3 regions of the Peribacillus sp. YIM B13472 genome follow, and region 1 is predicted to be linked to each of the others. Evidence: riboswitches for the same ligand, from Rfam matches in the RefSeq annotation. Region 1 holds a riboswitch; each other region holds the start of a gene.
The links. A riboswitch is a leader RNA that binds a small molecule or an ion and turns the genes downstream of it on or off. The one in region 1 is predicted to bind S-adenosylmethionine.
Positions count from the first base shown of each region.

Region 2: it holds a riboswitch for S-adenosylmethionine, as region 1 does, so the genes downstream of both, ACFX4I_RS20220 (bifunctional homocysteine S-methyltransferase/methylenetetrahydrofolate reductase) here and ACFX4I_RS02645 (O-acetylhomoserine aminocarboxypropyltransferase/cysteine synthase family protein) in region 1, are expected to answer to the same signal.
Region 3: it holds a riboswitch for S-adenosylmethionine, as region 1 does, so the genes downstream of both, mmuP (S-methylmethionine permease) here and ACFX4I_RS02645 (O-acetylhomoserine aminocarboxypropyltransferase/cysteine synthase family protein) in region 1, are expected to answer to the same signal.

Region 1 is NZ_JBHZPG010000002.1:191,966-203,158, reverse strand. It holds gene sufD (Fe-S cluster assembly protein SufD) at 1-248, opposite strand, end outside; gene sufC (Fe-S cluster assembly ATPase SufC) at 264-1,049, opposite strand; gene ACFX4I_RS26385 (YuzK family famiily protein) at 1,501-1,641, opposite strand; gene ACFX4I_RS02660 (MetQ/NlpA family ABC transporter substrate-binding protein) at 2,315-3,151, opposite strand; gene ACFX4I_RS02655 (methionine ABC transporter permease) at 3,167-3,835, opposite strand; gene ACFX4I_RS02650 (methionine ABC transporter ATP-binding protein) at 3,828-4,862, opposite strand; SAM riboswitch class I at 5,016-5,128, opposite strand; gene ACFX4I_RS02645 (O-acetylhomoserine aminocarboxypropyltransferase/cysteine synthase family protein) at 5,246-6,556, opposite strand; SAM riboswitch class I at 6,657-6,763, opposite strand; gene ACFX4I_RS02640 (thioredoxin family protein) at 6,909-7,217, opposite strand; gene ACFX4I_RS02635 (toprim domain-containing protein) at 7,221-7,586, opposite strand; gene gcvH (glycine cleavage system protein GcvH) at 7,679-8,062, opposite strand; gene ACFX4I_RS02625 (arsenate reductase family protein) at 8,158-8,514, opposite strand; gene ACFX4I_RS02620 (acyl-CoA dehydrogenase family protein) at 8,656-10,443, opposite strand; gene ACFX4I_RS02615 (acetyl-CoA C-acetyltransferase) at 10,512-11,193, opposite strand, start outside.
Region 2 is NZ_JBHZPG010000032.1:11,300-22,492, forward strand. It holds gene ku (non-homologous end joining protein Ku) at 1-63, shown strand, start outside; gene ACFX4I_RS20215 (MOSC domain-containing protein) at 568-1,218, shown strand; SAM riboswitch class I at 1,330-1,428, shown strand; gene ACFX4I_RS20220 (bifunctional homocysteine S-methyltransferase/methylenetetrahydrofolate reductase) at 1,532-3,379, shown strand; gene metH (methionine synthase) at 3,372-6,821, shown strand; gene ACFX4I_RS20230 (polysaccharide deacetylase family protein) at 6,924-7,691, shown strand; gene ACFX4I_RS20235 (dioxygenase family protein) at 7,770-8,537, shown strand; gene ACFX4I_RS20240 (2-oxoglutarate dehydrogenase E1 component) at 8,914-11,193, shown strand, end outside.
Region 3 is NZ_JBHZPG010000025.1:35,275-46,467, reverse strand. It holds gene mmuM (homocysteine S-methyltransferase) at 1-962, opposite strand, end outside; gene mmuP (S-methylmethionine permease) at 952-2,346, opposite strand; SAM riboswitch class I at 2,430-2,532, opposite strand; gene ACFX4I_RS18100 (flavin reductase family protein) at 2,772-3,380, opposite strand; gene ACFX4I_RS18095 (alpha/beta hydrolase) at 3,401-4,009, opposite strand; gene ACFX4I_RS18090 (ring-cleaving dioxygenase) at 4,009-4,956, opposite strand; gene ACFX4I_RS18085 (ring-cleaving dioxygenase) at 4,981-5,958, opposite strand; gene ACFX4I_RS18080 (nitroreductase family protein) at 6,202-6,801, shown strand; gene ACFX4I_RS18075 (alpha/beta fold hydrolase) at 6,984-8,036, opposite strand; gene ACFX4I_RS18070 (hypothetical protein) at 8,029-8,529, opposite strand; gene ACFX4I_RS18065 (SDR family oxidoreductase) at 8,560-9,321, opposite strand; gene ACFX4I_RS18060 (OsmC family protein) at 9,716-10,165, shown strand; gene ACFX4I_RS18055 (YkuS family protein) at 10,217-10,468, opposite strand; gene ACFX4I_RS18050 (YuzL family protein) at 10,567-10,701, shown strand; gene ACFX4I_RS18045 (hypothetical protein) at 10,816-10,980, opposite strand; gene ACFX4I_RS18040 (hypothetical protein) at 11,076-11,193, shown strand, end outside.

The sequences.
Region 1 (11,193 bases):
ATGATGGATTTAATTTCTTCCGGAAGCTCCTCTAAAGAGGCAAAAGCGTCACTATCAACCGTATGGGTCTGGAAAGAAGTAAAATTCCATTTATCGATTTTCGTTTTATCCGGCTTTGGCATCGGGAGCTTTTCTAATTCAGAAAACGCTTGAATCCGAAGCTCGGATAACCAAGCTGGATCATTATTTTTAGTTGAATAGGAGCTTATATCCTCTTGTTCAAACGGTAATTTCGTTTCTGTAGTCATTGCAAATCCTCCTACTTACGCTTCTTCGCCAACAGTTTCGTCGTCAATGCCCAATTCTTGTTTAATCCAGTCATAACCTTCCGCTTCCAAGCGGGCAGCAAGTTCAGGACCGCCTGATTTAACGACACGTCCTTGCATCATAACATGTACAAAATCAGGAGTGATGTAATTTAATAGACGTTGGTAGTGAGTGATGATCAAGCATCCAAAGTCTTCTCCGCGCATTTCGTTGATTCCTTTTGAAACGACTTTAAGTGCATCGATATCTAGACCTGAATCAATCTCATCCAAGATTGCAATTTTAGGTTGGATCATCATTAATTGAAGAATCTCGTTACGTTTTTTCTCTCCGCCTGAGAAACCTTCATTCAAATAGCGTTGCGCCATATCTTCATCCATTTCAAGGAACTCCATTTTTTGGTCCATTTGACGGATGAATTTCATCAATGAAATCTCATCGCCTTCTTCACGGCGTGCATTAATGGAAGAACGCAAGAAGTCAGCATTTGTAACACCGCTGATTTCACTTGGATATTGCATAGCTAGGAATAGACCGACACGAGCGCGCTCGTCTACTTCCATTTCCAATACATCTTTGCCATCGAATGTGATGGTTCCGCTAGTCACCTCATATTTTGGGTGACCCATGATTGCTGATGATAAAGTGGATTTACCAGTTCCATTTGGTCCCATGATCGCATGGATTTCTCCACCCTTGACTTCAAGGTTTACCCCTTTTAAAATCTCTTTACCTTCAATTGATACGTGAAGATCTTTAACCGTTAATGTAGAAGCTGACATAATAATACCTCCGTGAACTAATTCCAATTTTATTACCAGAAAGTAAAGATTACTTTCTTTACTGTAATTTTACGTAAAAGCATTCTCACTTTATTCTCATTCCAATTTTATAACAAATCCAATTTAGAATCAACTAAATAGATAAGGGTTTCCACTTCTGCCATGTTTAAAACCCATCCTATTCTTACAATACTAACAGATATAGCCTGTTATCTGCATATTCATAGTTATTTTAGTTTTTGTTAAAATTATCTTATTATTCAGCAAATCTTCGTCCTTATTAATATATGTTCAAAGAATTCGATTGCAAGGTATGAACGTTCCGCTTTAAAAAGAAAAAAATCGGACTGTCAGGCATTATGTAAGTTTATCCAATAAGGCACCCCTTATTTATGGACCACTTTCCATTTTACCTCTACAGACCGATCTTTTAAAGAACTCTTTTATATACTTATCCGTGAATTTTGCGTTGTAGGTCCTGGACCATTTTATTGCACTTTACATGTTCCCTATCCCGTTCCTTCTCAACCTCGATACGGAGGTCTAAGTTTCTACTGTACTCATTGTAGCCAACCCCATGTGAAGACTGCATCGCCTTTTCCATTTCGCTTGTTACATTTAAATCTAGAGTATTGATAGTGAACCATCCTTTCAAATTTGTGTATCATTTTATTACCTTCATTACTCTATACCCTTCACTTTCATGATTAAACATGAAAAAACGACATGAATTAAATCAGTTCGCAGACTGTAGACAAACTCGATGATAATTGAGTTTGTCTACAGTTTTTTTTAGGTTTTTAAAATTCGAACGTTACTTTCCACTTCAGGCACTCGCTTTCCGCGGGCGGTCCGGGAGCCTCCTCGGCGCTTTAGCGCACTGCGGGGTCTCCCTTGGACTCGCTTTTGCCGCAGGAGTCTCGTACCTTCCGTTCCAATCCACTAAGACTAAACAATCAGATAGAACCCCTTTTGCTTACAGTCTTTATTCGCTCCATGCATAAAACGATTGAAGGAGTTGGAATCAACATGATACCGTTAGTTTTTAGGTTTCGGGTTCCATGATAAAGTGCCCCACTTCTCTAAGTTTGGAAAAAATATGAGCGACGCATTATGTAAAAGATGAACGAACAAAACAGTTTGCCTATTCATTTCAAACTGCTTCAAATCCAATAAAAAATCAAAAAGGTTTCGGAATGAGACCATTCCGAAACCTTTTTGTCTACAAACTGCGGCCTGAATTAAATCAGGCCGCCATTCTTGAATTATTTATCCGCCGGTACAACCGCACCTTTGTATTCCTTAAGAATGAAATCTTGAATTTTTTTAGAATGCAACACTTCTACAAGCGCTTTGATTTCTTCTTTATTTTCATCGCCTTTGTTTACTGCGATGACATTCACATAAGGTGATTCGGAATCTTCAATCGCAATTGAATCTTTCAATGGATTCAATCCAGCGTCGATTGCATAGTTTGAGTTGATCAAAACAGCATCGCCTTCGCCGCTTTCATAGATTTTCGGAAGTAATGCCGCTTCATATTCAGCGTCGAATTTAAGGTTTTTCTTATTTTCAATGATGTCTTTAGTTGTAGCTGTCGTTTTATCGACGCCCTCTTTCAACTTGATGAGGCCATTCTTTTCCAAAAGTGATAAAGCACGCCCATGGTCAGCGACAGAGCTGCTTAAAATGATCGTTGCTCCATCAGGAAGTTTATCGATGCTTTTATATTTTTGTGAATATAAACCGATAGGCTCGATGTGGATCCCGCCCGCATTGACGAAATCATATCCATTCTCTTTAATTGCCGACTCTAAGAAAGGTATATGTTGAAAATAGTTGGCATCCAATTCCTTATCATTCAACGCCTTATTCGGTAAAACATAGTCCTGGAATGTTTTGATTTCCAATTCGATTCCTTTTTCTTTAAGAAGCGGCTTAGCTTCCTCAAGGATTTCAGCATGCGGTACATTGGAAGCCCCTACAACTAATTTCTTCGGTTCTTTTTCCGTATCGCTGCCGCTTTTATCCTTTTCACTTCCACAAGCAGCCAAAGCGATAGATAACACTAAAATTAATGCAAATCCTAAAAACTTTTTCATCCTATTCATCTCCCTTTATCTTTTGTCCAATTTAGATGTAATCACATCTCCAATAATTTGAATTATGAAGACGATAATCAGAATAACGATAGTCGCTACAAGCGTAACGTCATTATGATTTCTTTGATAGCCGTCCAAAAAGGCTAGATTACCAAGTCCGCCTGCGCCGATGACCCCGGCCATTGCGGTATATCCAACCAATGCAATCGATGTTACCGTTATACCGGAAATAAGGGCAGGCATCGACTCTGGAAGAAGGACCTTCCAAATGATCGTGCTCGTTTTTGCACCCATAGATTTAGCGGCTTCAATTACACCTTTATCGATTTCACGAAGGCCGATTTCAACCATACGCGCATAAAATGGGGCCGAACCGATAATAAGTGCCGGCAGTGCAGCGTTCTCTCCGATCATAGATCCGACAAGTGCTTTAGTGAAAGGAATGAGCAGCACGATCAAAATAAGAAATGGAATGGAACGGAATATATTAACGACAGCACTCATGACCCCGTTGACTACCCGGTTTTCCCACATATTACCCTTCCCTGTCAGGAACAGGATCAACCCTAATATTATGCCTATAAAAAGGGTTGCCACTACAGAGACGCTTGTCATGTAGAGCGTTTCTTTCGTTGCTTCAATAATGTCTTCCCAATCAACATTCGGCAATAATTCTTCAAGCATGAGTAATCACCTCCACGCCTACCTGCTGTGCTTTAATGAATTCGATTGCGCGGAGCATTTCATCCTCTGTGCCATCAAGATGGATAAACAATGTTCCATATGAACCGCTTCTTGTTTGGGATATCTTACCTTGAACGATATTGACATCCAACTCGAAGTTACGTACAAGCTTGGTGATCAACGGGCTTTCTGCATGATCACCTACAAAGGTCAATTGAATCACTTTTCCTGCAGGATAACGTTCGAGCAAATGGTCCATCGTTTCTTTCGTTTCTTCTGGTTCCGTTACCTGTTGCACGAAACGCTTCGTCATTTGTTCTTTAGGATTCTTGAAAACATCCAGGACAGGACCCTGTTCAACAACTTGCCCGTTTTCCATCACGGCGACGCGATGACAGATTTTACGTATTACATGCATTTCATGTGTTATCAAGACGATCGTCAATCCCAGGCGCTGATTGATGTCAACAAGCAATTCGAGTATGGAATCGGTAGTCTGCGGATCCAAGGCAGATGTCGCTTCATCACACAGAAGCACTTTAGGGTTATTTGCCAGAGCCCTGGCTATACCCACCCTTTGCTTTTGCCCTCCGCTTAATTGTGAAGGGTAGGCCTTTTCCCTGCCTTCCAGTCCGACTAACTTGATCAATTCGTTCACACGCTTGGTTCGTTCAGTTTTAGAAACTCCTGCAATTTCCAATGGGAAAGAAATATTTTCCTGAACGGTCCTTGACCATAATAGATTGAAATGTTGGAAAATCATGCTGATTTCTTGACGGGCCTTACGGAGCTGAGCCCCTTTAATTTTTGAAATTTCCTTCTCAGCCACCACAACGGATCCCTCTGTGGGTGTTTCCAATCCATTGAGCATTCTGATCAAAGTACTTTTCCCCGCTCCACTGTAACCGATGATTCCGAAAATCTCGCCTTTATTTATTTCAACATTCACATTATTTACAGCCTTGATCGTCTCACTGTTTCCTTTTCCTGTTAGGAACAGCTTACTGACTTTCGTCAATGTAATCATTAATCCTCACCTCTTTTATCCAATAAAACCTATGAACTTAGTTGATTTCTCTACATTATTAGTCTGTTTCTCATATCATGCACATGTTTTCCCCATTAAAACAGAAAAAACCTTTCTGCATGAGCAGAAAGGCAGGTGAAAAAGCAGGCCTTTCTCTCATCTTCCAAAGTAATTAAACTTTGTGTGAATTGGCACCTTTCCAAGGAAATCTCCTTGTCGGTTGCCGGGTTTCATCGGGCACATCCCTCCACCTCTCTTGATAAGAGCTAATATATAGAATATTTGTACATCATTAAGTTCTTTAGTATGGAGAAATTTTATCATAGATAAAAAAGGAGCGCAATGTATATTATTTCTAGTTCAAGAATGAACAGGAACTTTGCTTAAAGCGTTTTGGAAGTCAAGGAGACGATATTCGTCGCTTTTTCAATCGCCTGCTCCAAATCTTCTATTAAGTCGTCTACATTTTCAATCCCAATGGATAATCGGACTTGATCGGCACGTACACCCGCTTTCGCAAGACCCGCCTCATTCAATTGTTGATGGGTCGTACTGGCTGGGTGGATGATCAAGCTCTTCGCATCCCCTACATTCGCCACATGGGACCATAATTCCACCGAATTGATAAGTTTTGCCCCAGCTTCGCGATTACCTTGTATTCCAAAAGTCACGACAGATCCAGCTCCCTTAGGCAAATATTTATCCGCAAGGGCTTTATCGGGATGATCCTCATCACCAGGATGCGAAACCCAAGTCACGGCAGGATGGTTTTTTAAATATTTAATGACAGACTTGGTGTTTGATAGATGCTCTTTCATCCTTACGTGCAGCGTTTCAAGTCCAAGCGTAAACTGGAATGCACTTTGGGCACTTAGCGCAGGGCCTAAATCACGAAGTAACTGGACTCTAGCTTTCGTTATGAATGCGGCAGGTCCAACTGCCTCGGCGTATACCAGACCGTCGTAACTTGGGTCAGGCTCCGTGAAGCCAGGGTAGTTTGGCGAGTTCCAATCGAACTTCCCTGCATCCACGATGACACCGCCTAGTGTCGTTCCATTTCCCAGAAGCCATTTTGTAGCGGAATGGATGACGATGTCCGCTCCAAAATCAATTGGTCTGCAAAGATACGGTGTCGCAAAGGTATTATCAATGATTAAAGGTATGCCGGCATCATGGGCGATTTCCGCTACCGCTTCAATATCAAGCACCCTCAAACTTGGATTACCGATCGTTTCAGCAAAAATGGCTTTAGTTCTTGGCGTAATCGCCCTTTTGAAATTTTCAGGGTCATCGGGAGAAACGAACTTCACTTTAATCCCATATTTAGGAAGAGTATTTTCAAAAAGGTTATACGTACCGCCATATAATGTAGAGGCTGAAACAATCTCATCACCTGCAGCGGCAATATTCAGGATTGAAAGTGAGATGGCAGCCATTCCGCTTGCTGTTGCCAATCCGCCGATACCGCCTTCCAATAAGGCCATTCTTTCCTCAAAAACGCTGACCGTGGGATTATGAAGTCGTGTATATATATAGCCATTCTCCTTTAGGCCAAATAAATTCGCTGCATGGTCGGTGTCTTTGAACAAGTATGCATTGCTTTGGTAGATAGGAACTGCACGTGCACCTGTTTCATCAGCTTGCAGACCGCCATGAACACTCAATGTTTCGAAACGCAACTTTTTCTCTGACATATTATTTCACCTTTTTTCTATGGATTTAGTTGGAATTATATGAAATCTGGCCATTTATAAACAAAAAAACCACTTCAATAAGAAGAGGTCTCAAGAACACACCTCATCTACCAGAGCCAACACTCTGCTGGAATTAGCACCGTATATAAAATTTATACCGGTTGCCGGGCTTCGTCGGGCCAGTCCCTCCGCCACTCTTGATAAGAACTATTAAATTCTGCCATTACTTAATTCAAAATATATCATTTTAGAATAAATCAGTCAATGAATTGTTAGAATATTCTTTGTTTAATTCCGATCTCGCATTCAAATATCCGCAACAAAGAAACCAACCACGGTTCTGATTGGTTTCTTAGCTGATTTCCTTAAGCAATCCGTACAAATAAGGAACGGATTGAAAGGCATATATTTTTTTTTGCAGCTGTCCTTGTTTGAAAAGCAATAAACAAGGCACACTTTCGATTTCATATGATTCGGCAATTGCTTGGACATAGTTCATATTCATTTTGCCTGCCTTCAATTCCGGGAACAGCTCCAAGGATATCGTCAGCATCTTGGAGGCAACCTGACAAGTGCCGCATAAAGGCGTATATAAATATAAGCAAAAGGTTTCCCCATTTTTAACAGCAAGCTTACACTCTTCTTCTTTCCATTCCTGCATCAATTAATCGTTCACCCTTTGACTTAAAAATTTCATTTTCACATTCATATTGGCAGATAGTAGCACAGTTGCGATATGATGTTCGGGTGAGCTTTCCACTTCTTTGTACATTTTATTAATATACAAGTGGTTCGCTTCCGGCATTTCCCTTCGGAACTGCTTCCGCAGCTTTTCTCCTGATTCATCTGCGTCAAAAAGGAGATAAACATCACGATCCATCAATTCATCCACTAATTCATCCAGCTTAGTTAATGATATGGTCCCATTCGTACATCTTATTTCCACATCTTCATTTAAAACGGAGGCAACTTTTCTTCTATCGGAACTGCCTTCTACAATGATCACTTTATCGAATTCGCCCCACTCCATGTCATCACTCCATCTCACGAATTATGTGCGCAACTGCCGCTGTACAAAATGAAAAAGAGAGCAGGCCTTTTCAGTCCCCCCTCTCCTTCTTTTTAACCGTTGATTAAACTCTCATACTCTTCAGCGCTCATCAAGTTTTCAATATCACTGCTATTAGATGGTTCAAGCACGACCATCCATGCCTTTTCATAAGGAGACTCATTTACATATTCAGGGTTGTCACTTAAATCTTCGTTTACTTCAACAACCTTGCCACTGATAGGTGCATAAAGCTCAGAAACGGTCTTAACGGATTCAACACTTCCAAATGGTTCGTTCGCTTTCAATTCATCGCCGATTTCCGGAAGCTCAACGAATACGATGTCCCCAAGCTCGGACTGTGCGAAAGCCGTAATCCCAATGCGCACTGTTCCATCTTCCGTTTTGACCCATTCATGTTCTTTAGTGTAACGAAGTTCTTTTGGTGTTGTTGTCATTATTAACCCTCCATATGTACATCTTATTTTATCTATTACATTATAAGGTAGATTGTTTGTTTAAGTAAGGAATTAACCAAATATTTTGTGAAATTTCAGTTCCAAACCTGTTCGAATTGCTCTTCTTTGAAACCTACCGTCACTTTGGTGCCATCTGTAACAATCGGTCTTTTCAGAAGCATGCCATCCGTGGACAATATATCAAGCATCTCTGCTTCAGAAGCTTCTTTCAGCTTATCCTTTAAGCCCAGCTCCCGATATTTTTGACCGCTAGTATTGAAAAACTTCTTCAATTCCAAATTGCTGATTTTATATAGTTGTTCTATTTCTGTTCGCGAAGGCGGATTTTCCGCTATATGGATCGCTTCATATTGCAGTTCTTGATTATCCAGCCACTTCTTCGCGTTACGGCATGTGCCGCATTTTGGGTACCAATATAATGTTAAGCCCATCATTTCACCACCTATCAATAGAATACCCGTTTTCAGCACGCAATACAATGAAATGTCTTTTGAATTTCCAATGCGATTTCATCAAAGGAAATAAAGGGAATGCCTTTACGGGCATTCCCTTTACAGTTTCTGATTCATTGCTTAAAGAGCATATTTTTCCGCTTCGATTACCTTGATGGAAGCTTCACGTTTTTTCGCAATGACATTGATCGGATTGTGTCTTGTCAGCTTGCGGAGCGACGAAAGCATGATGCGAAGAGTATCGCCTGTTTCCACTGCAATCAATGTTTCTTTTGCATGCTGTTCTATTTCATTGAAAGCTTCCTGAACGAAGATTTCAGTGTAAAGCACCTTTTGTTTGTTCTTCTCCAGGCCTGTAGCTGCAATGGCTTTCTCCGTACGCAATACCACGGATTCAGCTGCATAGGCAAGGGATACGATATCGGCAATGTTAGAGAGGATTTCTTGTTCTTGATCAAGAGTTTTGCCGTATTTCTGTGCCGCTAGTCCAGCTGCCAAAATACCGATTTTCTTAGCGTTCCTAACAAGCATTTTTTCTTGTGCCAGTGGCTCATCGCCAGGTTCTTCCGGCATCATCATCATTAATTCCTCTTGCAAGCCTTGAGCTTTTTGAAGAAGCGGCAATTCCCCTTTAAGTGCTTTCTTCAGGAAAGTTCCCGGGACCAGCAATCGGTTGATTTCATTTGTACCTTCAAAGATCCGGTTAATACGGGAATCGCGATATGCTTTTTCAATTTCATACTCCTGCATGAAACCATAACCGCCATGAAGCTGTACGCCTTCGTCCGTAACATAATCCAATACTTCGGAAGCGAAGAATTTATTCAATGAACACTCAATGGCATACTCAGCAACTGCAGCCGCCATTGATTTCCCATCTTTCACTTGCTCATCCGTCAATTTGCTTTGTCTTTGATCATAAAGGCCAACCGTACGATATACAGAGCTTTCTGCTGCATATATTTTAGCAGCCATTGTTGCAAGTTTTTCTTTCGTCAAGTTAAAATCGGAAATTTTCGTTTTGAACTGTTGACGTTGATTCGTATAAGCAGCTGTAATCTCAAGGGCACGTTTAGATCCGCCAACCGCACCGACGCCTAATTTATAGCGGCCGATATTCAGGATATTGAAAGCGATGACATGCCCTTTTCCGGCTACACCCAAAAGGTTTTCGACTGGTACATGTACGTCTTCAAGTATTAATGTACGTGTGGATGAGCTTTTGATCCCCATTTTCTTCTCTTCAGCACCAGTTGATACGCCTTTATAATCGCGCTCAACAATGAAAGCGGAGAATTGTTCGCCGTCGATTTTGGCGTATACACAGAAGACATCTGCAAAACCGGCATTTGTAATCCATTGTTTTTCACCGTTTAAAATATAGTGTGTACCTTCTGGATTCAATTTCGCCGTCGTTTTTGCTCCCAAGGCATCTGAACCTGAGCTTGGTTCCGTTAAGGCATACGCAGCAATCTTCTCACCCGTCGCCAGTAAAGGGAGGTATTTTTTCTTTTGTTCTTCATTCCCGAATAATACGATCGGCAAAGATCCGATACCTACATGTGCACCATGTGTAATTCCGAACCCGCCTGCAAGCGCCATTTTTTCCGTAATCAATGCCGAACTGATTTTATCAAGACCCAATCCGCTGTATTCCTCAGGAACATCAGCACCAAGTAAACCGATTTCCCCTGCATGCTTCAGTAATTTAACGGAACGGTCAAATTCATGGTTTTCTAAATGTTCAACCTGCGGCAGAATTTCATTCACTACGAAATCCTCGGCAGTTTTGGCGATCATTTTATGCTCATCAGAATAATCTTCCGGTGTAAACACTTGATCATACGTAATATCGTCCACTAAAAAGGCTCCGCCTTTAATAAGGTTACCTGTAGTTTGATTTGACATGTTATTTCCTCCTAAGTATTCAAGATGGTAAACCGCCGAAAGCATGACAGCTTCCGGGAGGCGTGGGATTACGCCAATAATTCAAATACTCCAGCAGCACCCATTCCGCCGCCGATGCACATTGTCACGACTCCGAACTGTTGGTTTCTGCGCTTCATTTCATGAAGCAGGCTCAATGTCAATTTTGCTCCTGAACATCCTAGTGGATGGCCTAAGGCGATGGCTCCGCCATTTACATTGACAATCTCTTCATTCAATCCGAGCTCACGAATGATTTGAATGGATTGGGATGCAAAGGCTTCATTCAATTCAAATAAACCAATATCCGATAACTCAAGACCCGCTAGTTTCAAAGCTTTAGGAATGGCTGCAATCGGTCCGATGCCCATAATTTCAGGCGGTACTCCTGCTACAGCAAAGGAACGGAACTTACCCATCGGTTTCATACCTAATGAAGAGGCCTTTTCCCTATCCATGACCATGACCGCGGCTGCACCATCACTCGTTTGTGATGAATTCCCAGCTGTTACGGATCCCGTAACAGAGAATGCAGGTCTTAGTTTTTTTAGCACTTCAGCAGTCGTGCCTGGACGAACGCCCTCATCCTGTGTAAAAGTAAATGATTTTTCCTTTAATTTAAGATCTGGTCCCACTGAACGGAGGGTCACTTCAACCGGTACGATCTCATCGGAAAACTTTCCTTCTGCAATGGCCTTAGCCGCCTTTTGATGACTTCTAACCGAAAATGCA
Region 2 (11,193 bases), on a different contig from region 1:
GAACCGGAAATGAAAAAGACAACCCGAAAGAAAGTGGCACCGAAAAAAAAGAAACAAGCTTAAACAGGAAGCTGAGCGGAAGACGCATGATGTCGCTCGGCTTTCTGCTTGTTTTAACAAGGGATTTGCCTTCTAATAAGGTAATGAAAGTGATTAACGGAGGGAGATTTACATAGGTAAGGATAGTGCAAATATGTAAATGATCACAATGTGAGGGACAAAATGTAATTAAAAGAAAATGGTGGGTGGAAATGCAGGCAAAAAAAATTCGCTCCCTAAAGAGCGACAATGAGGAATTCAATCGTGAAAATCAACATATAGGCGAACGGTTGTAGTTTTCGACTATATATTGTGTTCATATTCTACCATATTTAATTCTAAAATAGCAACAAAATTACTGAAACTATCCTATGAATTTTTCTGGAAATCAATGATATTTCGCACACTTAACGGCTCATGTGGCTTTTGCATTTTCATATTCTTAAAAAAACTACAGAATAAAATGGATTTTTAGTATAATTTATACATACATAATGATATAAATTAAATATGAATGGAAGATGCAAAATGCAAAATGGAAAAATCAAAGAACTTCATGCCGGGAAGCCGAAGCATGAAATTTTTTCGAATATTGATATCTTTTCAGCAATGGATAAACAAGCACAGGATAATGTAACAGTGACTAAATCAGGTATAATTGGTGATGGAGTAGGTAATGTAAAGTTCCATGGAGGTCCTGATCGCGCTTTGTGCTTTTACCCCTTTGAGCATTATTCATTATGGAATGAAAAATTCTCTAAAAAGCTGGAAATCCCTGCATTCGGTGAAAATTTAACTATAGCGGGAATGAGGGAAGAAACAACGTATATCGGCGATATTTATCAAATAGGCGAAGTGATTGTTCAAATTAACCAGGGGAGGATACCTTGTTCGACCATTTCCCACTTCAATCAAGAACCTAAGTTTTTGGAACTCGTGCTGAAAACGAGTTTCACTGGCTATTTTGCAAGAGTACTTCAACAAGGAACGATAAATAAACATAACGAGATTGTGCTGATAGATCGTTTGCAAGAAAAAATTTCAGTTCATTATGCAGCAGAGGTAATTCTTCATAAACGAGATGGGCTGGAAGGCGCAAAGGCTTTACTTACACTAGACTCGTTAGCGGAAGACTGGAAACAAAGGATCTTGAAGAGGGTTCAAGCTGCAAAAGATTGAATGATTTTTGCAAAAGTGAAAAAAATGTCGATCAGGTATTGAAATTGACAGATTATTAATGTAAATTAAATATAATCAAATTTTGAAATCTTATGAAAATTATATAAATGGATCTTATCGAGAGAGGTGGAGGGACTGGCCCGAAGAAACCTCAGCAACCAGCTTAGGCAAAGGTGCTAAATCCAGCAAGCAGAGCTTGATAGATGAGGAGAATGTTTCAAAAAACCTTCTTCTTTGAGAAGGTTTTTTTCCTTTTCTCTCATACTCATAGAATACGACAAAAACAGGATTGTTTTTGAGAGAGGGTGTAATGATGAATTTTCGTAAAGACGTGAAAGAAAGAATACTGGTTGGGGAAGGGGCAATGGGGACCTTATTGTATTCAAATGGCATCGATCAATGTTATGAGGAATTAAACTGCACGAACCCAGATCAAATAGAGTCCATCCATCGTGCCTATCTGGAAGCTGGTGCAGATATCCTCCAATCGAATACATACGGAGCCAATTTCAACAAATTGAAACGGTATGGACTTGAAGATGAAGTAAGCAGAATCAATCGCCAGGGAGTCATGCTTGCTAAAAAAGCTGCAAAAGGAAAGGCATACGTCTTCGGTACCATAGGGGCACAGCGGAGTATCCGGAAATCGGATTTAAGCTTGGAAGAGATAAAACGGGGTTTTCGTGAACAGCTATACAGTCTTTTGATGGAAAACCCAGATGGGATTCTCTTGGAAACATTTTATGACCTGGAAGAACTGGAAACCGTCCTGCATATCGTTAAAAATGAAACTGGACTGCCGATCATCGCAAATGTTTCGATGCATGAACTGGGAAATCTTCAAAATGGAATCCATTTAAATGAAGCCTTTCAAAAACTCGAGCAATTGGGTGCCGATGTTGTAGGGGTGAATTGCCGTCTCGGTCCACATCATATGATTCGGGCCTTGGAAGAAGTGAGTTTGCCAAAGCAAGCATCAATTGCTATATACCCAAATGCCAGCCTCCCGGATTATGTGGATGGAAGGCTCGTCTATAAAGCTGTGCCGGAATATTTCGGTTCAAGTGCCCTAGAACTTCGTGAGCAAGGTGCCGCGATCATAGGAGGGTGCTGTGGAACGACACCGCTGCATATTCAAGCTGTAAAGAATGCGATTGGAAGTTTGGCTCCTGTGAAAGAGAAATTTACGAAATCGCGTGAAATAGAAATAATTGAAGTGAATGATAGAGAATTGGAACGTCCCCTGTTCGAGAAGGCCAAAACAGAAAGGACGATTCTAGTTGAACTTGATCCACCGAAAAAGTTAGGAATAGAGAGCTTCATGACTGGTGCCGAGGTTTTGAAAAAAGCAGGGGTCGATTCCATTACATTAGCGGATAATTCGCTTGCCTCACCAAGGATATCGAATGATGCATTGGCTAATTTGCTGAAGAACCAATTGGATATAGAGCCGATGGTGCATATAACATGCCGTGATCGAAATTTGATTGGCCTGCAGTCACATTTAATGGGTCTGCAGACGGTGGGGCTGAACGAAATATTGATCATCACCGGAGACCCTTCAAAAATTGGGGACTTCCCGGGTGCCACTTCGGTTTATGATTTATCTTCCTTTGACCTAATAAGTATGGTCAAACAATTTAATGAAGGTCTTTCCTATTCCGGTCAAAGTTTGGGCCAACGGGCAAATTTCAAAATTGCGGCAGCGTTTAATCCCAATGTGAAATATTTGGATAAAGCCGTACTGAGAATGGAAAAGAAGATTGCCTGCGGTGCCCAATCCTTCTTGACACAGCCAATCTATTCCGTGGAGCAGATCGAGGAAGTATATGAGGCTACAAAACATTTAGAAACCCCGATTTTCATCGGCATCATGCCCTTGACAAGCACCCGGAACGCCGAATTCATCCATAATGAGATCCCAGGCATCAAATTGCCTGATAATGTTAGAAGGGCCATGGCGTTAGCGGGGGATGACCCTGTAAAGTCAAGGATTGAAGGAGTGAATATCGCGCGAGAGCTAGTGGACGCGGCAAGGGAAAAATTCAAGGGCATATATTTAATCACTCCGTTCCTTCGCTATGAAATGACGGCGGAACTTACGAAATATATTAGAAAAGTCGATAGTAAACATACATCAGAGGTGGCAGTTCATGAATAAAAAAGCGATTCAAGATCAGTTAAATTCTAAGATTCTCCTACTTGACGGGGCGATGGGAACCATGCTTCAAGCGGAGAATTTGACGGCAGGGGATTTTGGCGGTGAACAATTCGAGGGCTGCAATGAATATTTATCATTGACGCAACCGGAAATCATCCAATCCATTCATGAAAAATATTTAGCAGCGGGTGCAGACATCATTGAAACAAATACCTTCGGAGCGACCAGCATCGTTCTTGAGGAATACCAAATAAGCACTATCGCTTACAAGCTAAATAAGATTTCAGCTGAGCTTGCCGTAAAAGCCTGTGAAAAGTACTCCAATGATGAATGGCCAAGGTATGTAGCTGGCTCGATGGGCCCAACTACAAAAACGCTTTCCGTAACGGGCGGAACGACTTTTGATATATTAACCGATTCTTATGAAGAACAGGCACTGGGTCTCTTGGATGGCGGGGTAGACTTGCTATTGGTGGAAACCTGTCAGGATATGCTTAATGTCAAGGCTGCCTTTTCTGGAATCAAAGCAGCATTCGCTAAAACAGGAAAGGATGTGCCTGTCATCATATCAGGCACAATCGAACCGATGGGCACTACACTTGCTGGCCAGTCCATAGAAGCTTTTTATTTATCGGTTGAACATATGAAGCCCGTTGCGGTCGGCCTTAATTGTGCAACAGGGCCGGAATTCATGATAGACCATATCAGGACACTTGCAGATATATCAAATAGCGCCATCAGCTGTTATCCGAATGCCGGGCTCCCTGATGAAGAAGGCCACTATCATGAGTCACCTACTTCCCTGGCAGAGAAAATGAAGCAATTTGCCGAAAAGGGATGGGTCAATATCATTGGCGGATGTTGTGGTACGACACCAGAACATATTAAAGAACTTTCCAGGGTACTCGAAGGCATGAAGCCCCGTACAATTACGGAAGCAGCCCATGGTCATGCCGTATCGGGCATAGAACCGCTAATTTATGATGATTCAATGCGCCCTTTATTCGTAGGTGAAAGAACGAATGTTATCGGTTCCCGAAAATTCAAGGAGCTGATACGTGGAAAGCATTACGAGCCAGCTGCCGAAATTGCACGTTCCCAGGTGAAAAAAGGCGCCCATGTCATTGATATCTGTCTTGCTGATCCTGATGGGGATGAGCTTGGCGATATGAAGGAATTTGTGGAAGAGGTCGTCAAAAAAGTGAAAGTACCATTGGTCATCGATACTACGGATGAAGTCGTACTTGAACAAGCATTAAAACATTCACAAGGAAAATCGATCATTAATTCCATAAACCTTGAAGATGGTGAAGAGCGCTTTGAAAAAATAGTACCCTTAGTCCATCAATATGGTGCTGCCGTTGTCGTAGGAACCATTGATGAAATTGGTATGGCCGTCGATGCTGAACGGAAATTGGAAGTGGCTACACGGTCTGTGAATTTGCTCGTTAATAAGTACGGTCTAAACAAAAGTGACATCATTTTTGATCCGCTTGTATTTCCTGTAGGCACAGGGGATGAACAATATATTGGATCTGCATTGGAAACGGTGAATGGAATAAAGGCGATTAAAGAAAAGTTTCCGGAATGCCTAACGATACTTGGCATTTCTAACGTTTCTTTCGGTCTGCCAGAGAGGGGAAGGGAAATATTAAATGCAGTTTTCCTTTACCATTGTACAAAAGCCGGTCTTGATTATGCTATCGTGAATACAGAAAAACTGGAACGTTTCGCTCTGATACCGGAAGAGGAAGTTAAATTGGCTGAGGCACTCCTGTTTGAGACATCAACTGAAACTTTAGCGATTTTTACTGAATTTTATCGTGGGAAAAAAGCGGAGAAGAAGGATAATGGTGTGATCCTGCCATTGGATGAACGTTTAGGTAACTATATTATCGAGGGAACGAAAGAAGGATTGGTTGATGATTTAAATGAAGCGATTGAGCGCGGTGATACCCCATTGGAAATAATCAATGGGCCATTGATGGATGGCATGAGTGAGGTTGGGAGGTTGTTTAATGACAACCAACTTATTGTCGCAGAGGTGCTTCAGAGTGCTGAAGCGATGAAGGCGGCTGTATCTCACCTTGAACCACTAATGGAAAACTCTGAAGATAGTGCTAAGAAAGGGAAAATCCTTTTGGCGACTGTCAAGGGAGATGTGCATGATATCGGGAAAAACCTAGTGGATATCATCCTATCCAATAATGGCTATGAAGTCATTGATTTGGGAATAAAGGTGGCACCGCAACAAATCATAGAAGAGGTTCGAAAACATGAGCCAACCATCATTGGCCTATCTGGGTTACTTGTCAAATCTGCACAGCAAATGGTTTTAACAGCACAGGATTTAAGGCAAGCGGGAATAGATACCCCAATTTTAGTGGGAGGGGCAGCATTATCCCGTAAATTCACCGATTTTAAAATATCACCTGAATATGAAGGACCGGTTTTATATTCTAAAGATGCGATGGATGGTTTGGCTGTAACGAATATTTTACATGACTCTGACAAAAAAGTGGTGTACTTGGAAGAGTTAGTCGAGAAACGAGAAAGAGCGAAAGCGAATGCCGCCATTGCTGCCACGATGGAAAAACCTGTTCGGAAGCAGTCCACAGCTGCCCCTTTAAGCGATGCTCCTGTTCAAAAACCGCGTGACATCAAGCGTCACGTCCTGAAAAACTATCCATTGGATGTCATCCAGCCGTATATTAATAGGCAAATGCTGATTGGACATCATTTGGGGTTAAAAGGTAAAGTTTCCGAATTGCTTAAGCAAGGGAATGAAAAAGCAGTGCAGCTCAATGATCTCGTTGATGAATTGATTGAATTCCTAAAGACGGAACCGGATTATGGCTTGCATGCAGTTTATCAATTTTTCCCTGCTCAAAGCGAAGGAGATAAGCTATTGGTATACAACCCGGACAATCATAACGAGGTTTTGGAAACTTTCGACTTCCCCCGGCAAGATACGAATCCGCATCTTTGTTTAGCGGACTTCGCGAAACCAATCTCCTCCGGGCAAATGGATTATGTCGGTTTCTTCCTGGTCACTGCCGGAAAAGGGATCAGAAAATGGGCTGAAAAACTAAAGCTTGAAGGTGATTTCTTGAAAAATCACGCCCTTCAATCACTTGCTCTCGAAACAGCTGAAGGGTTCGCGGAAAGAATTCATCAATTAATGCGGGATGATTTAGGTATAAGCGATCCGATTGAAATGTCCATGAAAGAGCGGTTTGCCGCTAAGTACACCGGGCAAAGGTTTTCATTTGGTTATCCTGCTTGTCCTAATCTGGAAGACCAGGAGAAGCTATTCCGCCTGTTACAACCTCAGGATATTGGCGTGGAATTGACTGAAGGATTCATGATGGAACCAGAGGCTTCCGTGTCAGCTATTGTTTTTGCACATCCTGAAGCCCGTTATTTTAATGTCGATCGATAACTCATTTAATAAGGCAGCGGTATTTTTTACCGCTGCCTTATTGCGCATGAAACCCCTTAATTGGTACATCTTAATGGTCAAAAGGAAGGGGATGCAGCACCTATGAATAATATCCTGAAATTATTTCTTTCCGTGGCGGGTTCTTTCATTATCATTTTGTTGGTTGTGGATGTCCAGAACATTCAAGTACATGCAATGGTTCCTGAAGAGATGGCACCGCTCCTAAAAAGTAAGGAAAATCAGAAAATCGCTTATTTGACTTTCGATGACGGACCATCTTTGAATACCATGAAGATATTGGATATTTTGGACCGCTATCATGTTAAGGCCACATTTTTCGTTAAAGGGAATGAGGAACCATACGCAAAGGAATGTTATCAGGAAATGGTTTCCCGCGGTCATGCGATTGCCCTTCATTCTTATACACATGATTATTCCATCGTTTATCGATCGACTGAGAGTTTCTTTCAAGATTTGAATAGGCTTGAAACCATGCTGCAAAAGGAGTATGGGATAAAAAGCCGTATTGTGCGCCTTCCTGGCGGCTCGAATAATCGCCTGCGGCATCAGGCTGCAACGAAACCCATCATCAATGGAATCCTTCAACAACTAAAGGAAAAAGGGTATATTTACTTTGATTGGTCCATTGACTCGACAGATGGCTTCAGTCCGTCAATAAGTGAACAACAAATCATTACTGCCGTACAAAAAGGGACGAAAAATCAAAAGCATGTTAATATCTTATTGCATGATATCAATAGTATGAAGAATACAGTGAAAGCATTGCCTGATATAATTGAATTCCTAAAAAAAGAAGGGTATACCTTTGATACTATTGATGAGACAACCCCGAAATTGCAATTTAATTGATGAACACAATGTTTATCTATAGTAAATTAAGGTATAGGGTATTGAGATTACAATGCGAAAGGATTTATCGTTTCTATGATGCCATCATTGTTTTTATCACATGGAACACCGCTATTAGCTTTGGAAAAGAATTGCTACACTTCTTTTTTGAAGGAGTATATGAAAACTATGAAGAAACCAGCTGCCATCGTTATATTGTCAGCACATTGGGAAAGTGAAGATCAAATGATTTCAGCAGTAGGGAATCATGAAGTCATTTATGATTTTGCAGGGTATCCTGAAGAAATATTTCAGATAACTTATCCAGCTAGGGGATGCCTTGAGCTGTCAGATCGAATTTTAACCTTGTTGTCCAGGATAGGTGTATTGGGGGAACTTGATGAAAGGCGCCCCCTGGATCATGGATCATGGGGGCTTTTGCACATCATGTATCCCGAAGCTGACATCCCGACCGTATCTATGTCCATTAGTCCTGCGCTGCCTTTGGACAAGCAGTATGAAATCGGGAAAACATTGAGGGAATTAAAGGAAAGTAATGTCCTGATCATCGGGAGCGGTGGAATTGTCCATAATTTCACCCAAATACAGGAGGATATGCATGTTGCAGAAGGATGGGCAATCGAGTTTGAGAACTGGGTCGAAGAGAAAATCATGAAATGGGATTTGCAATCCTTGTTTGATTATGAAAAAATCGCCCCTTATAGTACAGAGGCTGTGCCTTCCAAAGAGCATTTCATTCCATTGGTCATCGCAATGGGGTCAGGGGATGACAAAAAAAAGGCAGTTCTCCTGCACAGGAGCTATCAATATGGCAATCTAAGTTTAACAGCTTGGAAGTTTGATTGAAGTGAAAGGGTTTTCAAACTAGTTAAATTTACCTGAAAAATAATCATTATACAAAAATACAAAAATCTTTTTTTAGCGAAAAAAAGGCTTAAATGAGCAAAAAAGTCAATTAAAAGCGTATTTAGACGAATTAAACAGAAATATAGTTTCAAAAAGGTTGCATAAAGTTGTTTAACCTTTGGATATTTCGACAAAAACATGTTAATATAACATCTGAAAACGTTTTATCCTTTAAAATTTTATTATTCAATGACCAAAGTTATTTATTATATATCTTATATATATCATATATTTGGGGAAAATTTAGAAGAAAGAAATTTGGGGATGGATAAAACGTAATGAAAAAAATTATGAGAAAAATTTGGGGGTTTACAAAATGACCATCAATGATTCTAAGGTATTAGACCACTGGAAAGCTTTTTCAGGTCCAAACCTTGGGTATGTCATGGAGCAATACGATTTATTTCTAGCTAACCCGGAAGAAGTGGATCCGGAACTGAAAAACTTTTTTGAAGTAGCAGGTCCTCCTTCATTCGATGTATCGGCAGAAACAACGATTGGAAGTGCACCAACTGTACAAACTGGAGAAGTTCTTCCAATGAAGAAAATTATGTCTGCAGTAAAGTTAGCTGAAAATATCCGTGCATACGGACATCTTGCGGCAAATATTTATCCTTTAAAAGAAGAAGCACTGGACACTGAACAAATTCACTTTGAAAAATATGGCTTGACTGCAGATGATTTAAGGAAAATACCGGCTGACTTTATTTGCCCGGAATCACCTGAAGACGTGAAAGACGGATACGAAGCCGTACAATACCTAAAACAACTCTATACAAAAACGATAGCCTTTGAATTTCACCATGTTAATGACTTGGATGAAAAGCAATGGCTTACTGATATGGTCGAATCCGGAAACATGTTCCCGGAAGTGACTAAAGAGAAAAGAGAACTATTACTTAAACGATTGAATGAAGTCGAAGGTTTCGAGAAATTCCTTCACCGCACATATGTAGGGCAAAAACGTTTCTCTATTGAAGGACTGGATGCTTTGGTTCCGATTTTAGATGAAATGATTTCACAAACTGTTCAAAACGGAACGGGGAATGTGAACATTGCCATGGCTCACCGAGGACGTTTGAATGTGCTTGCACATGTATTAGGAAAGCCATATGAGGTCATTTTCTCTGAATTCCAACATTCACCGAATAAAGATTTGGTTCCTTCCGAAGGTTCAACAGGCATTAACAATGGATGGACTGGTGATGTTAAATACCATTTAGGTCTGGATAAACAGATAACTAAGGCAAATATACAAAAAGCAAGGATTACACTTGCCAATAACCCAAGTCACTTGGAAGTTGTCGGTCCAATCGTGGAAGGTTATTCTCGTGCGGCACAAGAAGACCGTTCAGAAAAAGGATTCCCGGTTCAAGACATTTCCAAATCTCTTGCAATCCTGATTCATGGTGATGCAGCATTCCCAGGTGAAGGAATTGTACCTGAAACGTTTAACTTAAGCCGTTTACGCGGTTATCAAGTTGGCGGCGCCATCCATATCATCGCCAATAACATGATCGGTTTTACAACGGAAAGTGAAGATTCACGTTCAACCTTATATGCTAGTGATTTGGCAAAAGGCTTTGAAGTGCCTATCGTGCATGTGAATGCAGATGATCCGGAAGCATGTATGGCTGCTGTGAACCTTGCTAACCTATATCGTGAAAAGTACAAAAAGGATTTCTTGATCGACCTGATCGGTTACAGACGTTTCGGCCATAACGAAATGGATGAGCCATTGGTGACTCAACCTGAAATGTATGCATTAATTCATAAGCACCCAACCGTTAAAGAGCTTTATGGAAAAAAACTGATTCAATCTGGCCAGTTCACTGAAGCTGAAGTTAAAGCGATTGCTGAGCAAGTAGATACAAGGCTTGCAGATGCATATGCGAAAATTTCCGGAAATAAACCGGAAGCTTCTAAAGAATGTAATCCTCCTGGGATTATTGAAAAAGGACTTCCAGCCATTGATACGGCAGTTACGAAACAAGAACTTGTTACAATTAACGAAGAACTTGTTAAGTGGCCGGAAGGATTCACTCCTAATAAAAAATTAGGAAAGATCTTATCACGTCGCTTGGATTCCTTTGGTGCTGACGGAAAAATTGATTGGGCTCATGCTGAGACATTGGCATTTGCATCCATATTGAGTGACGGCACTCCAATCCGTTTGACAGGACAAGATTCAGAGCGTGGAACATTCGCACAACGTAATATCATGTTACATGATAGTGTTAACGGAAAAACATATTCACCACTTCACACACTAGAAACTGCCAAAGCATCATTCGCTGTTCATAACAGCCCGCTTACTGAAACGGCAGTTCTGGCTTATGAATATGGTTATAATGTATTTGCACCTGAGACACTTGTATTATGGGAAGGCCAATTCGGTGACTTCGCTAATACAGCACAAGTGATCTTTGACCAATTCATCGCGGCAGGCCGTGCAAAATGGGGTCAAAAATCAGGTCTTGTCATGCTGCTTCCACACGGTTATGAAGGACAAGGACCAGAGCACTCAAGTGCACGCCTGGAGCGTTTCCTTCAATTAGCGGCTGAAAACAACTGGACAGTTGCCAACTTAAGTTCG
Region 3 (11,193 bases), on a different contig from region 1:
GAGGATACCACCACGGAAGGTCGCCACTTTCTTGAAATGTCTGCAATATGATGCGGTGCAGTTCTGCAACATCCTCCAATTAAACGTGCCCCTGCATGGTGCCATTCTTCAGATTTCAGGTCGAGCCTGTTACATGATTCTTCACCATGCCAGGTTTTAGTTTCCGGATTATATGTTTCACCAGAATTCGGATAAACTATAATTGGTTTATGCGTGTTTGAACGCAACAGCTGTATGGCTTCCGTGATACCTGATATAGGCGCACAGTTGATGCCGATTGCTGCAATTTGCTCACTGTCCCCAAACAATCTGGTACACTCCTCAAGCAATGTACCGTCACTAATCGCTTTTTCATTTTTCAATGAAAAGGATAGCCAAGCATAGACTTCTGGATACTCTTTCAATAATGAATGTAATACTTTTGCTTCTTGCAGGGAAGGAATCGTTTCAAATGCTAAAATGTCAGCACCGGCTTCAATCAAAGCAGATATTCGCGAGCGATGAAATGCAGTTAAAGTTTCATCTGAAACACCATAGTTTCCTACATACTCTGAACCATCTGCAAGGTAAGCCCCATAAGGTCCAACTGATGCAGCGACCAATGGCTTAGGTCTAATCGTTTGATATTCTTCTTCCATCCAAAATTCATCTCTTGCTTTCCTTGCAAGTAAAACCGTTTTCCGGATTAGTTCCAAAGCCTCTTTCTCTTGTATTCCGCGGAGGGCGAAACCTTCAACTGTTGCTTGATAACTTGCCGTGATCGCACAGTCAGCACCAGCACGAAAGTAGTCAGAGTGAACCTGATAAATAACTTCTGGATTTTCAAGTAATACACGTGCAGACCACAGGGGATCGTCCAAATCGCACCCATGCCTTTCAAGCTCTGTAGCTAGAGCCCCGTCCAAAATCATGACTGAATGATCTCGTAATATTGCGTCAATTGGGTTTATTTTATTCTTCATGGTCTACTCCTCTTTTCTTTATCGTTTGTGTCAAATAATAACTTCCATAGCAAAACAAAATAAAAGGAATGCCACAATATAGTGCAATTCGTTGTGTAGGATCAAATGCAATTCCTATGCAAGAAGCAAGACATAGTATAAAAGAAACGATTGGAACGAGTGGATATAATGGTGTATGATAAGCCAAATCATTTACTGAATTTCCATCTTTTATAAATCGCCTGCGAAATAGAAACTGTGACGCGCTAATACTCATCCAAACTACAACCACGGCTAGTCCAGAAATGGATACGAGCACTATGTATACAGTATCCGGTGCAATAATACTTGAGAAAAGGGCTAAACCACCGCCCAACATACTGAAAAGGACTGCATTTACCGGAACACCCCGTTTTGTCAATTTTGCAAATATGGGTGATATAGTTTTCTTATCTGCAAGTGACCAAAGCATCCTGGATGAGGCATATAGTCCTGAGTTTGCAGCAGACAAAATGGCAGTTAATATAACAAAGTTCATAATACCCGCTGCATATGGCACTCCAATTTGTTCCAGAACTGTAACAAAGGGGCTCTCTAATACGCTTGCATCCGAAATTGGCAATAATGCGGATAATACAACGATGGTACCCACAAAAAAGATAATCAATCTCCATAATGTCATACGGATTGCCTTTGGTATCGTTTTTTCAGGGTTCACTGTCTCTCCAGCTGCAATTCCAATTAATTCAGTTCCAGAAAATGCGAAATTCACCGCGAGCATCGTCATCAGAATGGCGAAAGCACCATTCGGAAATAAACCTGCACTTGTGAAATTGGAAAATAACGGAGCTGACTGTGAATCAATTATTGGAATAAAACCTACCATTGCTGCAGCTCCCAGAATAATAAATATCACAATAGCAAATACCTTAATAGACGCAAACCAGAATTCGGATTCAGCGAAAAACTTAACGGTCCACGCATTTAATGCCAAGACCAAAATGGCAAATAGAGCACTCCATATCCAGACACTTATTGATGGAAACCATCGCTGCATCAACAATCCTGCAGCCGTGAATTCCGAACCTAGTGCAACCGTCCAAGTTAGCCAATACAACCAGGCTACTGTATACCCTGTCCCTGGTCCGATGTATTTGGCTGCGTAGCTATGAAACGCACCTGTCTCGGGCATATGTACTGCCAGTTCACCTAGACATAGCATGACTAGATAAACCACTACTGCTCCAATCAGATACGAAAGGATGGTGCCAAACGGACCAGCCTGGTGAATCGTATAACCCGAACTTAAGAATAAACCAGTTCCAATCACCCCGCCAAGCGATAGCATTATTATATGCCGTGCTTGCATTTGCCTTTGAAAATCATGCTTCCTTTTGTTTTCCATTCTTACTCTCCTTAATCTTGCATCCAGAAAAAACGAAAACGCACTCTAAAAAAGAGTGCGTTACTGACAAATAAACACGTACGGTCTTATCTATCAAGGTTTCACCCCCTGGAATTAGCACAGTGCCTTTTTAGACCTGTTGCTGAGGTTTCATAGGGCCAGTCCCTCCACCTCTCTGGATAAGAAATTATTTTTTTATAACTTTATCAATCTATGAAAAATTTGTCAAGTTTTGTTTTCGTTTGTAAAGACTTTCTTTTAAATTCTAACAATCATGGCACCTCCGGCATTGAAATGAAATGATTGCCAGTTTTCGGAACTACCGCTCACCGCATTAAAATTGCAGATAAATCTAACCGGATAATTTTGATCTAAAAAAATGAAGCCATCTCAAAAAGATGACGCCATTCTTTCTTTCTTTTCACTTAAGGACGTTCTATTTCAAATAATTCCCCTAGTTTTGTATAAGTATGACCCGCTAATCTTGCTACAGGTTTTAGCCCATTCTGGTCAATTCGGCCATTATGGTAAATATCTTGCTCTATATGATAGCAGACTATTTTCCCTATCAATAAATCACAACCAGGTTTATTCTGGGAACCTGCCAACGGTATCGCATGCTCTAATGTACATTCAAAGCGTACCTTCGCTTCTTGCAATCCAGGTACGGATACTTTATCACTAACAGCTGGCGTGAAATTGGTAAGACCCAATTCACTTTCGTCAGATGGGAGTTCCTTCGCCGTTCGATTTGCATCAGCAACATTATTTTCATCAGTGATATGAACAACGAATTCACCTGTTTGAATTGCATTTCGGGCCGTGTCCTTTGAAACTCCTTCTTTCCGTTGAACAGAAATGGAAATCATCGGAGGATTGGAACTGACTATGTTGAAAAAGCTGAACGGCGCTATATTGATTGTACCGGTTTCGGATTGTGTCGTAACCAGGGCTATAGGTCTCGGTATAATGCTTCCAGTCAAAAACTTATAATTTTCCCGTTCAGTCAGACTTTCAGGATTAACTGAAATCATCTTCATTCCCTCTTTCATTCTTATATAAAGTTCTTATGAAACCATGAACCTGCTGCCTCAACCTCTGAACGTGTTAACTGATGACCGTAATTTTCCCAATGAACATCCACCGTAGCACCAGCTTGCAGTAAAAGTTGATTGAGTTCTTCCGTTTCTTCTGCCGGGCAGATTGGATCGTTTTTACCTGCAGCAATAAAAACAGGTATATCCGAGAGGGACGGCAGTGCAATACCTCGTCTAGGTACCATTGGATGATGAAGAATCGCTCCTTGTAGTGCCCCTTCGAAATGGAACATCAAACTTGCCGCTATATTGGCACCATTAGAATAACCTAATGCTACCACTTTGTCACGATCAAAGTCATATTTTCCGGCCGCTAAGTCCAAGAAGTCATAAAGCTCCTTCGTACGAAAGATCAAATCTTCTTCATCAAAAATCCCTTCGGATAACCGGCGGAAATACCGAGGCATTCCGTTTTCAAGTACATTTCCCCGTACACTCAATACGGATGAACCCGGTGAAACCATTTCCGCTAATGGCAAGAGATCTGTTTCCGTTCCTCCAGTGCCATGTAAAAGCAAAAGCAATGGCGCTTCTGGATTACTTCCTTTTTGAAAAATATGCTTCATCATTTATCCTCCTCTAGTACTCTCGGCACTGCCGGCAGTAACGTTTTCTCCATGTACTCCCTTTTTTCTTCCAGCCATGGCGGCAGCATTAATTTACTCCCCATCGTTTCATTCGTTTCATCATGAGCGAAGCCAGGTGGATCTGTGGCAACTTCAAAGAGAATGCCTCCATCTTCCCTGAAATAAATGGCATCGAAGTATTGACGGTCTTTAAAGGGTGTCACACCATAGCCATGGTTACCTATATGCTCCCTCCATTCTTTATGATCTTCATTATCGCTTGCACGCCATGCAAGGTGATGGACAGTTCCCACTCCGATTTTCCCATTGGGCAAAACCGTTTTTTTAACATCTATCAAATTTCCGATGTCCGATGTGGATTTGAAGCGGATGAAATCGCCCTCTTCCCCAATCTTTTGCAGGCCCATCACTTTCTCTAATAGTTCCATCGTTTTGATCGGCTTTGACGTCAATAATACGGCACCTCCGAATCCCTTGACCGCCTTATCAGCTGGTACACCGCCGAATGACCACTTGCTATTTTTACCTTCTTTACGCTCAACCAGTTCAAGTTGCAAACCATGCGGGTCTTGAAATTCCAGATATTCCTCACCGAAACGTGAAACCTTTTCAAAGCCTATGTTAAATTTATCCAAACGCATTTTCCAGAAGTCCATTGACCCTTCCGGAACGGCATATGTTGTAATCCCCACTTGTCCAGAACCTATTGTCCCTCGGTATGCTTCAGGCCAAGGAAAGAAAGTGATGATTGAGCCCGGTGAACCTGATTCATCTCCGAAATATAAATGATAGGTGCCTGGATCATCAAAATTAACGGTTTTCTTCACCATACGCATTCCCAATATTCCAGCATAAAAATCCACATTCTCTTGAGGATTGCCTACAATTGCGGTTATATGATGTATTCCAGCATTTTGCTTTTGCATGCCGATTACTTCCTTTCCCGTTGATTAATTTGTTGATTTTGTATTCAGTGGTTTTAAATTCGATTCAATATCCTTTCTTCTCGATTCTAAAAAAGGTGGCAGGGCAAGGTTCTCACCTAGGTGCTGCTCTGCTTCATCCACTGCAAAACCAGGTCCATCAGTAGCTAGTTCAAATAAGATGCCATTCGGCTCCCTAAAATAGAGTGAATGAAAATAAAAGCGGTCCACATAGCCCGAGTTCACGAATTTCGATTCACTAATTTTCTCTATCCATTTTCTCAATTCTTCTTCATTATCCACCCGGAAGGCAACATGGTGTACTCCACCCCTCCCCAACCTTTCCCGAGGTATGTCATTCCTTTCCTCAATATGGAGTTCCGCTCCTGTTCCTCCCTCACCCGTCTCGTAAACGACAATCGGATTTTGCCCCCTAATTAAGGATGGGTATGTGCCTAATTTCCTGAACCCCAATACCTCGGTAAGGACACTTTCAGTTTGTTCAATATTGGGCACAGTAAGTTTTACTGGTCCTAATCCAAGGATGGAAAACTCTTGCGGTACCGGGCTTCCACCCCACGGTAATCCTCCTTGAACGCCGTTATTATCCTGATCGGAAACCAGAAGAAGCCTCTGCCCTTCAGGATCTTTAAAAGAAAGCACCTTCCTTTCAAAACGGCTCGATATTTCATCATGCTCAACATTGAACTCCACAAACCGTTTTTTCCAATATCTTAGCGCTTCATCATCTCTCACCCTTAAAGAAATTTCTGAAATGCTATTGTTTCCCTCATGAGTGCGGGCAGCATTGGGAATTTCAAAAAACGTCAATTCCGTACCCGGTGAACCAATTTGATCTCCATAAAATAAGTGATACACACGAACATCATCTTGATTAACCGTTTTTTTGATTAATCGCATCCCTAAGACTTTTGTATAGAATTCAAAGTTATTTCCCGCTTTAGCTGTAATCGCCGAAACATGATGTAATCCTTTTAATTCCATCCGTACCACTCCTATCTATATAAATCTCCCCTTACAGTCATGAATTAATCCGTAAGTAATATCTCGAATTCAAAGTATTTAATCTACCATAATGCTTTTAATACAAATATCTTGATTTAAAGATAAACGACAGTGATATATTTGTCAACCATTTTCATTCAAATCATTTCACCCGTATTCACTTATCATAAAATAATAAAATCAGGTCAAAATAAATCGGTATAAAGAATGGAGGTGTGATATATGGTTAAAGATTTTTTTAGCGCAATTGAAGATAGACGCTCTTATTATTCCCTTAGCAAGGAACGTGTTGTCCCTAATAAAAGGATTAAAGAAGTTATCGATCATGCCGTTCAATATTCCCCTTCAGCTTTCAACTCCCAAAGTGCAAGAGTGATTGTTTTAACTGGTCAAAGCCACGACCTTTTATGGGATATCACGAAAAAAGCATTAAGAAAAGCATTAGGTGACAAAGATTTTGAAAAAAATGAAGAAAAAATGAAGTCATTTATAAATGGTTATGGTACGGTTTTATTCTTTGAAGACCAGGCCATCATAGATAGGCTTAAAGAACAATTCAAAACGTATGCCGAAAATTTTCCGATTTGGTCGAACCAATCATCTGCCATTTTACAATTTGTCGTATGGACTTCCTTGGAAATTGAGGGTTTTGGTGCAAGTCTTCAGCATTATAATCCTTTAATCGATGACGAAGTGAGAAAGACATGGGATATATCACGCGATTGGAAACTCATCGCACAGATGCCTTTTGGAAAACCCACTGCAGAACCTGGCGATAAAGACTTCTCACCACTTGAAGAACGAGTGAAATATTATCAATAATACAATGGGGGCTGGTTCTACATACCGAGCCAGCCCTTTCATTTATTTCACTTTAGTAATCCGGAAATGTTGCAAAAATTTTTGGAAATATCAATGACGCAAAGCCTATATACTCTACAACCGGCATGATTTTGATATCCTCACTGGCGTTCAACACGAACATTTCACATCCCCCCAGTAATCTATTGAATTGGTGAAGAACGCCCTGGTAGCCATTCCTTCAAATAATATGGGAGTACACCGGAATAATGTTTAGCAGCATGTCCACTTTTCAGTAGGGTAAATGTCTTATCCTTACATGTTAAATGCTCCATTATCGGATAAATCATTTCCTGCGGGACCAATCGATCATACTTACTCGCTATTACCAAAACACTAGCATCAATTTTCGATAGCTTCGCTTTTTTTCCCCTTACCTTAAAACCACCCTTAACCAAGCTATTTTTTATCAATAAATCTTTGGTTATTTGTTTTGCGGCTGCTCCGGATAATGGTACATGCCCATTAGCCCAAGCATTGAAGCGGCGCCAATTTTGAACATATTCATCATCATCCGCTTGATTCAATAAAGATAAATAGGGTGATATATAGATAGGAGATGTAATTAACCTGATTCCATATTTAACTGCACTGGCTGGGATCGTTTGATAAATATCAATCGTCTCGTTAAAATCCGCGGTACCTTCCTTTAACGCTATCTGCCATTGATCAAAAAATTCTGAGGCACTGAAATCTACCGGTGTAACGGAAAGGAGCAAATTCTTGATTGGCTCATCTGCAATCGCAGCATATATTGCGGCTATTGTACCGCCGAGGCAAAACCCCATAACTGTAATTTCAGATGCTCCAGAGTGGCGTAATGCACGCTGTACTCCTTTTTGAATATAATCGACGATATAATCTTCTATCGATATTTCACCATCTTCAAAGCCCGGACTTCCAAAATCAAGCAAATACACTTCAAAGCCTTCATTTACAAAGGATTCTATTAAACTATTCCCAGGAGACAAATCAAGAATCAAAGGAGTATTGATTAGTGAATATATAAGAAAAACCGGAACATCATATTTTTTTTGTGCTGACGGATAATACCAAAGCGTTGATTTGTTTTTTTTCCACACCGCTATTTTCGGCGTCAGTCCCATTTCAGGCATTGGCTGATTGGGAATATCCATTAAATGTTTCCATTTAGTTATGGATTCGGATTGATTTTTCGGCACTTTCCGCTTAGACATTTGAATTCCCCTGTCCAAGTGAATCGAACTCAGGTAACTGTGAGCTTGACAATAAGGAATTATTTATAAAATCCGATATCCTTTTTTTACGCCCATCCATTTCATTGGATTCCCGACTTGACTTCTTTTTCTTACTGCCCGATGAAAAAGCATTGCGTTTGTTACGAACTGAAGAATTACCTCTGACGTTCCCGCCCCTATCCTCAACAAGTGTAGAGACCATCTCTTCTAACCTATCAATTTTTTCTTCGAGCTGGATGACTAATTTCGCTACACTCGCCACATCTTTTTTTGTTGGGGAATTCATGATGATGGACATTCTTTCTGAGGCTTCCTGCATTCTATTTATTCTTGGAATTTGCATTTGGGCATTGTCGCTTATTGCTTCTATTAACTCACGATTATTTAGCAAATCCTGAATTTTACCATTAAGCTGTTGCTCTTTTTGTCCACCTATTAATTTAAGCCCTTTATAAAAATTTGATTTTCCCACCATATATTTCTTCCTTCCTTTCTCTTCCGTTTAAACTAATGCCGATACTCCACCGTCAACGATCAAAATATGACCAACCATATAGTCAGAAGCCTGTGAGGCTAAAAATACGGCGGCACCCTTTAAATCATCTTCATTGCCAAACCTGCCAGCCGGTGTTTTACCTAATATGTCATAGTTAGACTTTTCAAGAATTTTCTTTGTGATTTTAGTCGGGAAAAATCCAGGTGCAATTGCATTGACTTGGATGCCGTATCTAGCAAGTTTAACTCCTAAATCCTTGGTCATTGTAATGACGGCACCCTTACTGGTGTTATAAGCGATCGTATCCAATAACTCAGGAAAAGTCCCGCCAAGTCCAGATACCGATGCAATATTTATGATTTTTCCGGAATTTTGCTGCTTCATGACCTTCGCTACAGCCTGTGAAAAGAGGAATGTACCTGTAACATTAACATTCAATACTTTTTCCCACTTATCCTTGGGAAGATCCAAAAGCGGACCTGACCACGACGTACCGCTATTATTGACAAGAATATCAATCGTGCCGAATTGAGCAACCGTTTCCTGGACGACATGGTCAATGGCACTCTCATCCGTGATATCACATTCAAAGGCAACTGCATTAACACCCATCGATTGCAAGTCTTCACATACCTCCTTACATACAGGAAGATTTCGTGAAGCAATGACGATATTTGCACCAGCCTCCCCCAACGCCATGGCGATCTGTTTGCCCAGTCCTCTGCCGCCGCCGGTAATGATAGCCGTTTTATTAGTCAAATCGAACATATTACTCAATGTAGTCAACTTTTCAGCCCTTCCTTAATGAAGTATTATTTATATAAAACCGTCTATATCATTATAGAAAAGCCTATCCAATATTGTGCTTAAAATAGCCTAATGCCTCTGCCTTTTGTTTCATCAACATGTATCCTTTATATCAATATACCTTTCCGTTCGAATGCTTCGATCGACTGGCGGAAACTTGGCCTACTGGAAACTAATTCTGCCTAGCGGTAGATTATTTGGTCGGTTAGCTACTTATTCAGGCCTTCAGGAGAATTATTCGGCCGTTTCATAACTTAATTCGTACGATTGCTGGATTATTCGACTGAGTGAGCAAAATCGGATACTTAAGGCTGTTTAATCGTTTACACTATACAATAATAAGGAGGTTAAAAAAATGACAATACATCACTTTCATTTAACCGCGGAATGGCCCGGCGGCAGAAATGATATCGGCTCGATTCATTCAGGGAATCTCCATACACAGATAAGTATTCCTACTGAAATGGAGGGACCAGGGATTGGTACTAATCCCGATGAAATGCTGCTTGGGGCGGCATCGACCTGCTATATCATTACCTTTGCTGCCATGTTAGAGCGATCCCATATAGAAAAGCTGAGCTTGACCATGCAATCGGAAGCGTTAGTGGATGTTACGAATGGTGTATTCACCTACAAGAAAATCATTCATCGCCCTGCACTTGTATTGGTACCGGGTACTTCTGAAAAAGTGGTTGAAAAAGCGAGGAAACTTGCTGAAAAAGCTGAAACTTCATGTATGATTTCTAGAGCGATCAAAGGTAATGTAGCGGTGGAATTGATTGCAGCAATTTCCATAGCACAGTAACCCCGAACAGAAAAAGCGCCTAACCCTATATCGGTTTAGGCACTTTTTGAACTATTGAATGGCGTTCACTTTATTTTCAACCTCGCGGCACACTTCATCAGCAGTTAAACCATTTGCCTCAATGATAGACGCTTTTAATGAAGTATCGCTAATACCCATCACATTACTTTCCAAACCTGTTACCACACAACAATCCACGTTTTTTGCGTCAGCTTCTTGTTTAATCTCCACAACATCAAAACCTTTTTCACGAAGTGCTTCCTGAATATTCGTTAATGATTCTTCAACACCGATTTTTGACATCAACACACACCTCCTCTACCTTCTAACCTGTCCTTTTCTCCTTCAATATATGTATAGGATGCAAAGGAAATAGGGAAAATAATATCGAGGTGATAAACATGAATGGAAAAAACAAGAAAGATGCTTCACAAACTCGTTTAGGTTCTTCTCAGGTAGAGGGGCAAGGTACCACTATGAAAGAAACCGGGTCCTTCACTCAACCCTCTTCTCTTAAAAAGCAAAAGCGTACATGATAAAAGAGAATCCTAAACCACCATTGAATACTCAAAAAAACGCTTGGTTTAACCGCCAAGCGTTTTCCTCTGCATGATCCTGTGCTGTTTTACTTTGACGATCAGGGACTTCTCTTATATATTTTGCTTTCTGATTTCCCATTGGATCTTTAGATCATTCAATTGATCACCATCAATTGTTTTTGGATCCATTTTTGCTTTATCGGCTCCATCTGGGTTTAAATCACTTGCCCTTAAATTATTATTGGGCGCTGCTTGCTCGTTCCATTTGGTCATCATGATCTCCTCCTCAATCCTTTATACTTCCCAAACCTAAGAATATTCATGAATACACCTCATCATTAATTGCAAAGATAGGAATGGAGGTGGTTTTATTGGAACCAAACAAACCCGGCAATAAGAATGTACCGGATTTTAAAGAATTGAACGACCGTATCATCAGAGAAGCATCACAGAGTCCCCGCTTAGTGATTAAAACAAATTTGGATGCAA